Regions from separate parts of the Saccharopolyspora karakumensis genome, predicted to be linked through region 1. Evidence: riboswitches for the same ligand, from Rfam matches in the RefSeq annotation. Region 1 holds a riboswitch; the other holds the start of a gene.
The links. Region 1 has a riboswitch for glycine ahead of gcvH (glycine cleavage system protein GcvH). Riboswitches for the same ligand answer to the same signal wherever they lie in the genome.

Region 1 (7,133 bases):
GCCCTGGGATTCGGGGTTGCAGATCGAGCGCACGACCCTGGCCTGGTTGCGCACGGCGTTGGCGTTCACCGTGAGCCTGCTGGTGCTGCTGAAGTTGATCTCGCACCACAGCGCGATGGCCGCGGTCGTCTGCGCTCTGGCGACGTTGCCGACCAGCGGGGTCGTGGCGTGGCTGGTGTGGCGGCGCCATCAGCGCAGCGATCGACGTCTTCGCGCGAAAGCACCGCTGCCGGGCGGGGCTTTGCCCGCCGCGACAGCGGTGCTGGCGATGCTCGCCGGGGCGACCGGCGCGGTGTACGTGCTGTTCGCTTAGGCGACGCGGACTTCGAGGCCGATGTTGCCGCGCACCGCGTTGGAGTACGGGCACACCGCGTCCGCGGCTTCGGCGAGCTGCTGAGCCTGTTCCTCGGGCACACCGGGCAGTTCGACGTGCAGGGAGACGTTGAGGCCGAAGCCTCCGTCTCCGTTCGGGCCGATTCCGACCTCGGCGGTGACCGACGAGCCGTCGATGTCGACCTTCTGCTTGCGGGCGACCAGCTGGAGGGCGCTGTGGAAGCAGGCGGAGTAACCGGCCGCGAACAGCTGCTCGGGGTTGGTGGCGCCACCGGGGCCGCCCATCTCCTTGGGGATGGCCAGTTCGAGGTCGACCAAGCCGTCCGAGGTGCGGGTGCGTCCGCTGCGACCTTCGCCGGTCGCGGTGGCCTCCGCCGTGTAGAGAACTGTCATCGCTTCGTCTCCCGATTCTCGGTGACCCGGCGTGCCGCGTCGTTCAACGTGGTCGTCAGGTTTTCCAATGTGGAGCGCAGCTGCTCGACCTCGCCGAGGTCCATCCCGGTGGCGGAGACCATCCGCTGCGGGATGTCGCGCGCCTGCTGCCGCAACGCACGCCCCTCGCCGGTGACCTCGACGCGCACGGACCGCTCGTCGGTCTCGCTGCGCGTGCGGACGAGCAGCCCACGGGTCTGGAGTCGCTTCAGCAGCGGCGACAACGTTCCCGAATCGAGCCGGAGCAGGCCGCCCAGTTCCTTGACCGTCAGCGACTCGCGCTCCCACAGCACCAGCATCACGAGGTACTGCGGGTAGGTCAGGCCGACCTCGTCGAGGAACGGCCGGTAGAGGTTGGTGAAAGCCCGCGACGCGCTGTGCAGCGCGAAGCAGAGCAGCCGGTCCAGCGTCGATCCCGATTCCGTCGTCACGAGACGAACAGTAGCGCGCAATTCAGTTGTGCACAACTGAATTGTGCATGCCTATCCCCGCGGTTGATCGCATGAGATTTGATTCCGCAGGTCAGCGCAGCGAAACGGCCCGAGGTGATGACAGGAAGGTTCCCATCCTCACTTCGGGCCGCTGCTCAGCACTCGATGACGTTGACGGCCAATCCGCCCCGTGCGGTCTCCTTGTACTTGTCCTTCATGTCGCGCCCGGTCTCCCGCATCGTCTTCATGACCTTGTCGAGGGACACGAAGTGCGTGCCGTCGCCGCGCAGCGCCATCCGGGCAGCGGTGATCGCCTTGACCGAGGCGACCGCGTTGCGCTCGATGCACGGGATCTGCACCAGACCGCCTATCGGATCGCAGGTGAGCCCCAGGTTGTGCTCCATCGCGATCTCCGCGGCGTTCTCCACCTGGCTCGGCGTGCCGCCGAGCACTTCGGCCAAACCGGCTGCGGCCATCGAGCACGCCGACCCGACTTCACCCTGGCAGCCGACCTCCGCGCCGGAGATGGACGCGTTCTCCTTGAACAGCACGCCGATCGCCCCGGCCGTGAGCAGGAAGCGCACCACGCCGTCCTCATCGGCACCCCGCACGAACCGCGCATAGTAGTGCAGCACCGCGGGCACGATGCCCGCCGCACCGTTGGTCGGCGCCGTCACCACGCGCCCGCCCGCGGCGTTCTCCTCGTTGACCGCCAGCGCGAACAGGGTGACCCACTCCAGCGGATCGTCCTGATCGGTCAGCTTCGCGGCCAACTCGGCCGCCCGCCGGCGCACCTTCAAGCCGCCGGGCAACTCACCGGCGTTGCGGCAACCGTTGTCGACGCACTCCCGCATCACCCGCCAGATGTCCAGCAGCCCCGCCCGCACCGCGGGTTCCTCCCGCCACGACAACTCGTTGGCGAGCATCACCCCGCTGATCGGCAGACCCGACTCGGTGCTGCGGATCAGCAGGTCGGCACCCGTGCTGAAGGGCATGGGAACCGCTGTGTCATCCGCCTTGATCCGGTCGGCGCCGACCGCGTCCTCATCCACGACGAAGCCGCCGCCCACCGAGTAGTAGACCGCGGACTCCAGCTCACCCCCGTCGTTGCCGATGGCGGTGAAGCGCATGCCGTTGGGATGTTCCGGCAGCGATTTGCGCCGGTGCAGCACCAGGTCTCGCGCACTGGTGAAGGACAGCACGTGATCACCGCCGAGCCGCAGCAACCCGCTCTTGTCGATCTCGTCGACGCGCTGCGCGCCGGCCACCGGATCCACCGACTCGGGGCGATGCCCTTCCAACCCGAGAAGGACCGCGTTCGGGCTGCCGTGACCGCGACCGGTCGCGCCAAGGGAACCGAACAACTCCGCTTTGACCCTGTTGACCCTGGAGATGGTCCCGTTCGCCCGCAACTTCGCGGTGAACCGCTGCGCTGCGCGCATCGGCCCCACCGTGTGCGAACTGGACGGGCCGATCCCCACCGAGAACAGGTCGAAGACACTGATCGTCATTGATCGTCTCGCCTCGTTCCGGGCTCCGCGTTTACTCGTTGATCAATTCCGAGTACTGCTGGGCCGTGAGGGTCGCACCCGTCTCGGTCACGCGCACCTCGATCAGCCAGCCCTCGCCGTAGGGGTCGGCGTTGACCACGGCCGGGTCGTCCACAACGGACTCGTTGATGGCCACGACCTCGCCGGTGACCGGCGCGAACAGGTCGCTGACGGACTTGGTGGACTCCAGCTCGCCACACGCCTGGCCGGACTCGATCTGGTCGCCGACCTCGGGGAGCTGCACGAAGACGATGTCACCCAGGGCGCCGGCGGCGTGCTCGGTGATGCCGATGCGCGCGACCTCGCCGCGGTCCTCGATCCACTCGTGCTCTTCGGTGTAGGCCAGGTTCGCGGGAAGCGACATGAGGGAGGCTCCATAGCTGTTCGAAGGGACGCTGGTCCCCGGTTTCGGCTGGGCCTCCCCCTCTGTTGCGGAACCTGAGAGCTTCGCCGCGCGAGCGGCTTGCACCGTGGGTGGCCCGTCGGTGACGGACGCTTTCCAGAGTTGCCTCGCCCGAGCGGTCATGGGTGCCTGAGAGTTTGCTGGGGAGTGTTGCTCCTTCGGCGCCCTGCACTGCTGGCAGGGTCTCTCCCGCACGGGGTCGATGGCCGGTATGCGATTGTCGGCTTGCTCAGCAACGATAAACGGGCCAGCGAGACTGTCAATGGACATGTGATCTCCGCCGGCACGTCCTTGGTCGAGGAGGACCCTTCGATGCTCGACATCCGGGCGCTGGTCGAGCGGGTGGGCCCGGCCCTGCTGCGCACCGTGTTCAGCCCGGAACCCAACACCGTCGCCGGCGACGTGGTGATCGCCGAACCCGATCAGCCCACGAGGGCGACCGGCGGCGACCTGGTGCTGGGGGTGGGGATCGGCGATGTCGAGCAGGCGGTGCGGCTGGTGCGCGACTGCGGTGAGCAGGGCGCGGCCGCGGTGCTGCTCAAGCCACCGGTGTCCGCTGAGGCCGCTGTCGTGGAAGCCGTGCGCGGCGCCGACGTGGCGCTGGTGGAGGTGCGTCCGGGCACCGCGTGGGCGCAGCTGGTGTGGCTGATCCGCGCGGCCCTGGCGGGCGGGATCAGGCAGGCGGAGGAGAGCGGCATCGGTGTCGCGGACCTGTTCCGGCTCGCCGACGCGGTCGCCGACGTCGTGGACGCGCCGGTGACCCTCGAAGACGCCCATTCGCAGGTGCTGGCGTACTCAGCCCGGCAGGACCTGACCGATCCGGCGCGGGTCTCCACGATCATGGGTCGCAAGCAACCGGACGACGTGCTCGCGAAGTTCCGCGCCCGCGGCACGTTCCGGCAGCTCACCAAGGGCAGTTCGGCGATCTTCGTGCCCGCCCAGCAGGACGGGACGCTGCCGCGCCTGGTGATGCCGATCAGGATGGGCGGCGAACTGCTCGGCTCGATGTGGGCGGTGGTGCCCGGCCCCGTCTCGGAGGAGCGCGCGACCGCCTTCGCCGACACGGCACCGCTGGTGGCGCTGCAGCTGTTGCGCTGGCGCGCGGTCGCCGACGTGCAGCGTCGGAGGACGGCCGAGCAGGTGCGGCTGCTGCTCGACGGCGGCGACGGGTGGCGCGCGGCGGCCAGTGAACTGGCGGTGCCCAACGAGGAGCACCGCGTCATCGCGATCGAGATGCCCGCCTCCGACGAACCGGCCGAGGGACAGCGGCTGGCGATGTGGGAGTGGATCACGCGGGGCATCGGACGACGGCCGCTGGTCACCGAGATCGGCACGGTGCTCTACGCGCTGGTGCCCGACCGGGCGCGCGGGGGCGGCTGGCCGGAGTTGCGGCAGGCGCTGCTGTCGCACGACCTGTCCCCTCGCCCGCTCGTCGCGGTGGGAACGTCCGTGGCGGTCACCGACATCCCGGGCTCCCGAGCCCAGGCCGACGAGCTGATCGGGATGCTGCGCACGGGATTGGTGCGGCAGCCCGTCGCGGTCTACGAAGACCTGTGGCACCTGCTGGTCCTCAGCCGGATGGCCGGCGCCGCCACCGACGCCGGTGTTGCCGCGCTGGGTCCCTTGGCGGTGCTGCGCGAGCACGATCGCGGGCAGGGCACCGATTACCAGGCGACCCTGCACGCCTGGCTGCGGCACCCGGGAGACCCACGTCAGGCGAGCCGCGAGCTCCGGGTGCACCCCAACACCTTCCGGTACCGGATGAAGCGTATCGGCCAGCTGGTGGAGGTCGATCTCGACGACCCGGACGTCCGGTCCGCGCTGCTGGTGCAGTTGCTGGCGGAGCGCTGGGCGCAGCACGGCTGAGCCGGGCGCCGCGGCGAGCGCGGGCATGGGAACCGATCTGCCACTTCTGCCCTGCCCGCGAGCACGCACGTTGTGCTGGTGGCACAAACACCCCTGCCCAATCTCATGCCGTGGAAATGATGCGCTGTGCGTCACGTCGTCCGATCGTTGTTTCCACACGACGAAAGGACCCCACGGTGAAGATCGCAGTGCCTCGCGAGATCAAGAACAACGAGTACCGGGTCGCGATCACCCCAGCCGGTGTGCACGAGTTGACCGCCCGTGGTCACGACGTTTTCGTCGAGGCGGAAGCCGGTGCCGGCTCCTCCATCCCCGATGAGGACTACCTCGCCTCCGGCGCGAAGGTGCTGGCCACGGCCGACGACGTGTGGGCGGAAGGCGACCTCGTGCTCAAGGTCAAGGAGCCGATCGCCGAGGAGTACCCGCGGTTGCGCCGGGACCAGGTGCTGTTCACCTACCTGCACCTGGCCGCCTCCGCTGAGCTGACCGACGCGATGCTGACCTCGGGCATCACCGGCATCGCCTACGAGACCGTGCAGACCGGGGACGGCGGGTTGCCACTGCTGGCGCCGATGAGCGAGGTCGCCGGGCGGTTGGCGCCGCTGGTGGGTGCGCATTCGCTGATGGCGCCCAGCGGCGGTCGTGGTGTGCTGCCCGGCGGAGTTCCCGGGGTTCACCCGGCGCGGGTCGTGGTGATCGGCGGCGGGGTCGCCGGCCTCAACGCGGCTCGGGTGGCCTTGGGCATGGGTGCCGAGGTGGAGCTGCTGGACACCAACGTCGACAAGCTGCGCGAGATCGACCGCGACTTCCACGGCCAGATCCGCACGGTCGCGTCCAACCGCTACACCGTCGAGCAGTCGGTTCGCGCTGCCGACCTGGTGATCGGCGCGGTGCTGATCGCCGGCGCGAAGGCTCCCAAGCTGGTGTCCAACCACCTGGTCTCGGAGATGAAGGCCGGCAGCGTGCTGGTCGACATCGCCATCGACCAGGGCGGGTGCTTCGCCGACTCCCGGCCGACCACGCACGACGACCCGACCTACCGGGTGCACGACTCGGTCTTCTACTGCGTGGCCAACATGCCGGGCGCGGTGCCCACCACGTCCACGCACGCGCTGACCAACGTGACGCTCCCCTACGTGCTGCGCATCGCCGACGCCGGTTGGCAGCAGGCGTGCCGCGCGGATGCCGCGCTGGCCGGCGGCCTCAACACCCACGCGGGCGACCTGGTCAACAAGGCCGTCGCCGAGGCGCACGACCGCACCTCGGTGGCGCTGAGCAGCGTCCTGGGCTGAGGTCTCTCGGCGCCTGAGTGAGCGGGCGGGCTGCGCGGAAGGTTCCCTTCCTCGCGGTCCGCCCGCTGTGCTGTGACAGGAAGGTTCCCTGCGCACATCAACAGCGACGGCCCCGGTCGGAAACTTGCACCGAGTTCCAATTCGAATTGGTTGGCCGGTAACCGAAGTGGCGAATGCAGCGCAATTCGCCCTTCCAGGAATCGGATTCACCGCGAAAAGGCAAAATAGGGGCGGCCCGCTCAACCAGCCTGGGGGTCACCGGGAGCAGGCCGCCACTCTCAGTGTAGGGGAAGATCGCCGGTTTGCCGACGACGTGAGCGAGCACTTCGCCGCCAATTGCCAGCCGAATCGATAACCACTCGATGGGGTGAGTCTCGTCGGGTGCCCGTGCAGGCGTGAACCCGCGATGCCGATGTCACCCATCGGAGTAACGGCGGGTGACGGATGATCCGTCGTTCTCCGGCGGAAACTTCGATGCAGGAAAACGCGCTGACGGGTGGGAGAAAAACGTGATGGACACGGCACTGCGCAAGGCGGTTCTCGATCGGCTCGACGCCCTGGACCGAGTGATGGGCGAAGACGCCCCCGAAGTGCTGCTACCGATTGCCCGAACCGAGCTGTATCGCTTTACCGAAGCCCTTCGAACCCTGTTAGACGATCACGAGCCGGACTCCGACGGGCGCTGCCCGTCCTGCCGGGGAACGCTGCGCCGCAGACCCTGGCCCTGCAAGGTGTGGCAGGCCGCGCACCACCAGCTGATCACCGAGCGCTCCGGATCATCGGAACGCCGCGCCAGGCTTCGCCGCCAAACCGGGTCCCACCTCCC
Region 2 (7,133 bases), on a different contig from region 1:
CGCCCAGGAGCTCCGAGACCTCCTTCTCCAGGAAGATCCGGACGCCGTTCTCCTCGATCACCTCGTCGCCCTCCTGGGGTTCCTCGGCGATCGACGCCTGCAGCCCCTGTCCGGCCGGCGCGATGCGCAAGCCCGAGCTGGCCGGAGAGTCGCCGCCGACGAGGACGAGCTTGATGACCTCAACGGCGCTCTCACTGATGGTGAGCATGGTGCTCAACTCCTCTCGGAGCCGGTCGGTTGAAGAGGCCACCGTGTCATCGTCGCGACCGGACGCGCAAACCGACCCGCCGACTCAGCCCTGGTACGCCTCCAACGGCGGGCAGGAGCAGACCAGGTTGCGGTCGCCCTTGGCACCGTCGATGCGCCGGACCGGCGGGAACACCTTGATCGCGTCCGTGCCCAGCGGGTAGGCCGCCTCCTCGCGGGAGTAGGCGTGGACCCACTCCTTGGCGAGGCTGGCCGCCGTGTGCGGGGCACCGACCAGCGGGTTGTCGTCGGCGGGCCACTGCCCTGCGACGACCTTGTCGATCTCGGCGCGGATGGCGATCATCGCCTCGCAGAAGCGGTCCAGCTCGGCGAGGTTCTCGCTCTCGGTCGGCTCGACCATCAGCGTGCCCGCGACCGGGAAGGACATCGTCGGCGCGTGGATGCCGTAGTCGGCGAGCCGCTTGGAGACGTCGTCGACGGTGATGCCGCTGGTCTTGCTGATCTGCCGCAGGTCCAGGATGCACTCGTGGGCGACGAGGCCGCCCGCACCCGTGTAGAGCACCGGGAAGTACTCGCTCAACCGCCGCGCCACGTAGTTGGCGGCGGCCACCGCGGTCAGGGTCGCGCGGCGCAGGCCGTCGGCGCCCATCATCCGCACGTAGGCCCAGGAGATCGGCAGGATCGAGGCGCTGCCCCACGGGGCGGCGCTGATCGGGCCGACACCGGTGGCCGGACCGGCGGCGGGCTGCAGCGGGTGGTTGGGCAGGAACGGCGAGAGGTGCTCGCGGACGCCGATCGGGCCGACGCCCGGACCGCCACCGCCGTGCGGGATGCAGAAGGTCTTGTGCAGGTTCAGGTGCGAGACATCGGAACCGAACTTGCCCATCCGGGCCAGTCCGATCAGCGCGTTGAGGTTCGCGCCGTCGACGTAGACCTGGCCGCCCGCGTCGTGCACCAGCCCGCAGACCTCCCGCACGGTGTCCTCGTAGACGCCGTGGGTGGACGGGTAGGTGATCATGATCGCGGCGAGGTCCTGAGCGTGCTTGCCGACGAGCTCGCGCAGGTGGTCCATCTCGATGTTGCCCTGCTCGTCGCAGCGGACCACGACCACGCGCATCCCGGCCATCACGGCGCTGGCGGCGTTGGTGCCGTGCGCGCTCGCCGGGATCAGGCACACCTCGCGCTCGGCCTCACCACGGCTGTGGTGGTAGGCGCGGATGGCCAGCAGACCCGCGAACTCGCCCTGGCTGCCCGCGTTGGGCTGCAGGCTGACCGCGTCGTAGCCGGTGACCTCCGCGAGCCATTCCTGCAGGTCGGAGACGACCTTGAGCAGGCCTTCGGCGTCCTGCGCGGGCGCGAAGGGGTGCAGCGAGGAGAACTCGGGCCAGGTGATCGGCTCCATCTCCGCGGTCGCGTTGAGCTTCATCGTGCACGAGCCCAGCGGGATCATGCTGCGGTCCAGCGCGATGTCCTTGTCCGACAGCTGCCGCAGGTAGCGCAGCAGCGAGGTCTCGGAGCGGTGCGTGTGGAACACCGGGTGCGTCAGGTACTCCGACGTGCGGGCCAGCGCGCCCGGCAGCGCGTCGTCGGTCTCGACGTCGAGCCGGTCGACGTCACCGGGCGTCACGCCGAAGGCCTCCCACACCGCGGCCAGGTGCGCGCGGGTGGTGGTCTCGTCGCAGCTGATGCCCACGTGGTCGGAGTCCACGCGGCGCAGGTTCACCCCGCCGAGGCGCGCGGCCGCCAGCACCTCGTCGGCCTTGCCGGGGACCTTGGCGACCACGGTGTCGAAGAACTCGGCGTGCACGACCTCGACACCGCCGCGGCGCAGCTGCTCGGCCAGCACGCTGGCCATCCGGTGCGCGCGGGTCGCGATCGCCTTGAGCCCGTCCGGACCGTGGTAGACCGCGTACATCGAGGCGACCACGGCCAGCAGCACCTGCGCGGTGCAGATGTTGCTGGTGGCCTTCTCACGGCGGATGTGCTGCTCGCGGGTCTGCAGCGCGAGCCGGTACGCCTGGTTGCCCTCGACGTCGACGCTCACGCCCACCAGGCGGCCCGGCAGCTGCCGCTCCAGGCCCTTGGCTACGGCCATGAACCCGGCGTGCGGACCGCCGAAGCCCATCGGCACGCCGAAGCGCTGGGTGCTGCCCACGACCACGTCGGCACCGATCTCGCCGGGCGCGCGCAGCAGCGTCAGCGCCAGCAGGTCGGTGGCCACGACGACCTTCGCGCCGCGCTCGTGGATCGCGGCGATCAGCGCCTCGTGGTCGCGCACCGCCCCGGAGGCACCCGGGTAGGACAGCAGCGCCCCGAAGAACTCGCCCTCGGGCAGCTCACCGGAGGTCAGGTCGGCGACCACGACCTCGATGCCCAGCGGCTCGGCGCGGGTCTCGATGACCGCGATGGTCTGCGGCAGCGTGTCGGCGTCGACCAGGAAGCGCGGCGACTTGGACTTGCCCGCGCGGCGCACCAGGGTCATGCCCTCGGCCGCCGCGGTGGCCTCGTCGAGCATCGAGGCGTTGGAGACCGGAACCCCGGCCAAGTCGGCGACCACGGTCTGGAAGTTCAGCAGCGCCTCCAGCCGGCCCTGCGAGATCTCCGGCTGGTAGGGCGTGTAGGCGGTGTACCAGGCGGGGCTCTCCAGCACGTTGCGCAGGATCACCGGCGGGGTGACCGTGCCGTAGTAGCCCAGGCCGATCATCTCGGTGTGCGGGGTGCAGCGACCGGCGAGGTCGCGCAGCTCCGCCAGCGCCTCGGTCTCGGTGGCCGGCTCCGGCAGCGACAGCTGCAGGTCGCCCTCGCGGATGGTGTCCGGGACGGCCTTCTGACCGAGCTCTTCCAGGGAGCCGACGCCGATGACGTCGAGCATGCGGGCCAGTTCGGCGGGCATCGGCCCGACGTGGCGGTCAGCGAACGGCCTGCCGTGCTCCAGCGCGGCCAGAGGGATGCGGTCGTGCGTCGCGTCGGTCATCGCCAAAACCTCACTCATCGCGGCGAACAAAGGGTGGCAGCGGATGCTGCTCTCCCCCTCTGTCCCCGTTCGCGGAGCGAACGCCTGAGAGCTTCACCCGGCGGACCGGGCTTGCACCGTCGGCGGGGCTCACGCTAGGTGTGCCCGCTTTCCAGAGGTATCTCGCCCGTGCGGTCCAGGTGGCCTGAGAGGTTGTCGGGGAGAGTTGCTCCTTCGGCGCCTGCCCTGGCAAGACCAGGACCGGACTCTCCCGCACGGGGTCGGCGATGGCGCTCAGAGTACCCGATCAACGCGGCTTATCAGACCATCAATGTCGGCTACCGCACACATGGACGATGCCGGTCGTTCAGCCGGTCTCCGCCTGGCGGTCGCGGCGGCGGGCCGCGAGCTCGTCGTTGATCGCCGACTCGATGTTCTCGCCACCGTCGGCCCGCTCGGCCGGGAACTCGTGGATGGTCCCGCTGATCTCGCGCATCGCACCGCTGACCGCGATGCCGAACACTCCCTGGCCGCCCTGCAGCAGATCTACCACCTCCTCCGCGGAGGTGCACTCGTAGACCGTGGTGCCGTCGCTGAACAGCGTCAGCTTCGCCAGGTCCTGAACGCCGCGCTTGCGCAGGTGCTCCACCGCGACCCGGATGTTGTGCAGCGACACCCCGGTGTCCAGCAGGCGCTTGACGACCTTGAGCACCAGGATGTCCTTGAACGAGTACAACCGCTGCGAACCCGACCCGGCGGCGCCGCGGATGGACGGCCCGACCAGCTTGGTGCGAGCCCAGTAGTCGAGCTGCCGGTAGGTGATGCCCGCGATCTGGCAGGCCGCCGGCCCGCGGTAACCGACCAGTTCGTCCGGGGCAGAGGCGTCGGGGAACAGCTCACCCTGCTCCGCAGCATCCGAGGTCGCTGCTTCCTCCACCACGCCTGCCTCCCCTCGTCCGGCCCGAAGCCGACGACGACGATCACCAGCGCCCGGACCGTTTGCGATCCAGGGCCGCGAAGCCGTACACCGGCTGAATCACACCGGGGCAATTCGCGTAAGTCCGAAGGTATGCCCGCTCAGCAGGCGGGTCAACGCGACGCGCGGGCCGCGCGCGCTCCCGTTCGCCGGAGCAAGAACCCGGCCCCCGGGCTGCTGGTGCAACCCGGGGGCCGGTGTGGTCTGTTCGGACTAGGACCCGTAGCGCCGGTCCTCAGGTGTCGGCGCCGCGGAAGTCCTCCGGGGAGACGGAGTCGAGGAATTCGCGGAACTTCTCCACCTCGTCCTCCTGCTCGTCCGGAATGATCAACCCGGCCTCGTCGAGGACCGACTCGTCGGCGTGGATCGGAACTCCGATGCGCAACGCCAGCGCCACCGAGTCGCTCGGCCGCGCGGACACCCGCACATCACCGTCGAACACCAGCTCGGCGAAGAAGGTGCCCTCCTGCAGGTCGGTGATCCGCACCTGCTCCAGGTCGCGGCCCAGGGCTCCGATGACGTCCTTGAGCAGGTCGTGCGTGAGCGGCCGCTGGGGCCGCACGCCCTGCTGCTCCAGGGCGATGGCCGTCGCTTCGACCGACCCGATCCAGATCGGCAGGTAGCGCTCGCCCTGGGCCTCGCGCAACAGCAGGATCGGCTGGTTGGCTGGTAGTTCAACTCGCACGCCGACGACGCGCATCTCGCTGCTCATCGTCACATCGCCTCCTCCAGCGCGCCGAAGCGTGACATCCCCGTCGAGGGTCCCGCACCGACGCCTCCGACGCTACCCGCGATACGGCGGACACGCCCTTCCATCGGTGGTCCCGGCGGACCACCACCGTCGCGGTCGTTGTTGTCGGGGCCCACGGCCCGGACCGCTGGCGAGCTCGTCGTTGAGCAATACCCAGCACGATACACCGCGCAGGGCCCGGTCGAAGCCGCCGGAAATGCCCTGCTGCGCTGTGAAAACCGCTCGTGGCGCCGGGAAATTCCCGGCGAAGGGGACGACATCCGCGCGCGAGCGGCGCAGCTGCCTCATGCGTCAGCGGGGCGACGCCTCGTGTGGCGTCGCCCCGCTGACGGGTTGAAAAGCCCTGTTCGACGGCCTCAGCGGCCGCCCTGGCCCCCATCGATCGGCCCGGTCAGGAACACCAGGCGGAACTTACCGATCTGGACCTCGTCGCCGTTGGCGAGCACCGAGGTGTCCACCGGCTCCCGGTTCACGTAGGTGCCGTTGAGGCTGCCCACGTCGACCACCACGAAGTCGTTGCCCTCGCGGCGGAACTCGGCGTGCCGCCGGGAAACCGTCACGTCATCGAGGAAGATGTCGCTGTCCGGGTGCCGGCCGGCGCTGGTGGTCTCCCGGTCCAGCAGGAAACGCGAACCCGCGTTGGGGCCGCGCTTGACCACCAGCAGGGCGGAACCCGCCGGCAGCGCATCGACCCCGGATGCGGAGGCAGGTTCCGGGGCCGCGCTCTCGGTGCTTTCCGGCTCCGAGAGGAAGGGCCTGAAGACCGAGGTGGTCTCCGGTGACTGCTCCGGCGGAACGTCGCCGAAGCCGCTGTTTTGGCTCACCTGAGCTCTCCTCTACGCGGATAGATCGTGCCAAGTATGCGCCCAACGTACCGTGCCTGGACAGCCCCGGGACGAGCGACTCCCTCATCATCCCACGGATGCCTCAGAGCAGGACGATCATGCCTGGTCGATCAGCTTCTGGTAACCCTCGGCGTCGAGCAGACCGGACAGCTGCTCCGGGTCGGCGAGCCGGATCTCCACCATCCAGCCCTCGCCCGCGGCGTCCGAGTTGACCAGCTCCGGCTGGTCCTCCAGCGCGGAGTTGCCGGCGGTGATCTCACCCGTCACCGGGGCGTAGATGTCGGAGACGCTCTTGGTCGACTCCACCTCGCCCATCGAGTCCCCGGCGGCGACCTGCTGCCCCACCTCGGGGAGCTGGACGAACACCACGTCGCCGAGCTGCTGCTGGGCGTAGTCGGTGATGCCGATGCGCACGGTGTCCTCGCCGACGGGCTGGACCCATTCGTGCTCTTCGGTGTACTTGATCTCCGGGGCCGCCACGGTGGTCCCGCCTTTCATCCGCTGTTGCAACGAGCCGAGTGATCGGCGCGGCGAGCGTATTCACCGGCCACCGAAGGCCGCAAGGCGACGCGGAGCCGGGATCAGGCGCGGGCTCTGGCCCCGCGCACGGCGGCGATGACCTGCCCGAGGTAGAGGATGCCCGCCCACAGGTACAGCGCACCGCCCCAGGCGGTGAAGGCGTAGGCGATCGGCCGGACCACGTCGGACCCCGTGAAGTCGTCCTGCACCAGCAGCAACAGCGGGAACGCGTACATCAGGCAGAACGTGGCGGCCTTGCCCAGGTAGTGCACCTCGGGCGGTTCGTAGCCGTGCCAGCGCAGCACCGGCAGGCACAGCGTGAGCACGACGTCCCGGCCGACCAGGGCGACCGCCACCCACCAGGGGATGACGTCGCGCAGCACGAAGGCGATCAGCGTCGCGACGATGTAGAGGCGGTCGGCGGCGGGGTCGAGCAGCTCGCCGATGCGGCTGTACTGGTTGAGCCAGCGGGCGAGCTTGCCGTCGAGCCAGTCGGTGGCTCCGCTGATCACCAGGACCAGCAGAGCGAGCAGGTCGGCCTGCGGGCCGAGCAGCAGCCAGAGGAAGACCGGCACGCCGGCCAGGCGGATCACGCTGAGCAGGTTGGGCAGCGTCCACCAGGGATCCGCCCACACGTCTCGCGCGACCTCGCGGATCCGGTCCAGACCGGGGTCTGCCGGCCCCGAGTGGTCCTGCCCCGCTTCGGCCCGCGGCCCGCTCGTGGTGTTTTCCGTGGTGCGCTCGGCGTCCTGCACCACGAGCCTCCCCTGAATGGTTGTGCGCACTGCCCCGCAACGGGTGCACACCTGTGCATCCTTACCCGATCAGGGTCTCATATGGCCAGCGCAACCCACTTGGCGGCCAGCCTGAGGCGGGACAGCC

Region 2: another riboswitch for glycine. It lies ahead of gcvP (aminomethyl-transferring glycine dehydrogenase); the one in region 1 lies ahead of gcvH (glycine cleavage system protein GcvH).

What each region holds. Positions count from the first base shown of each region.
Region 1 covers NZ_SMLA01000001.1:163,540-170,672, forward strand. Annotated here, with positions in the region: gene E1202_RS00775 (DUF202 domain-containing protein) at 1-313, shown strand, start outside; gene E1202_RS00780 (organic hydroperoxide resistance protein) at 310-726, opposite strand; gene E1202_RS00785 (MarR family winged helix-turn-helix transcriptional regulator) at 723-1,196, opposite strand; gene E1202_RS00790 (L-serine ammonia-lyase) at 1,352-2,707, opposite strand; gene gcvH (glycine cleavage system protein GcvH) at 2,739-3,110, opposite strand; glycine riboswitch at 3,163-3,255, opposite strand; glycine riboswitch at 3,256-3,351, opposite strand; gene E1202_RS00800 (PucR family transcriptional regulator) at 3,462-5,015, shown strand; gene ald (alanine dehydrogenase) at 5,192-6,307, shown strand; gene E1202_RS00810 (hypothetical protein) at 6,820-7,133, shown strand, end outside.
Region 2 covers NZ_SMLA01000062.1:20,363-27,495, reverse strand. Annotated here, with positions in the region: gene E1202_RS26940 (HesB/YadR/YfhF-family protein) at 1-208, opposite strand, end outside; gene gcvP (aminomethyl-transferring glycine dehydrogenase) at 293-3,181, opposite strand; glycine riboswitch at 3,343-3,444, opposite strand; gene E1202_RS26930 (MerR family transcriptional regulator) at 3,528-4,100, opposite strand; gene E1202_RS26925 (bifunctional nuclease family protein) at 4,372-4,848, opposite strand; gene garA (glycogen accumulation regulator GarA) at 5,244-5,711, opposite strand; gene gcvH (glycine cleavage system protein GcvH) at 5,829-6,230, opposite strand; gene E1202_RS26910 (CDP-alcohol phosphatidyltransferase family protein) at 6,314-7,009, opposite strand.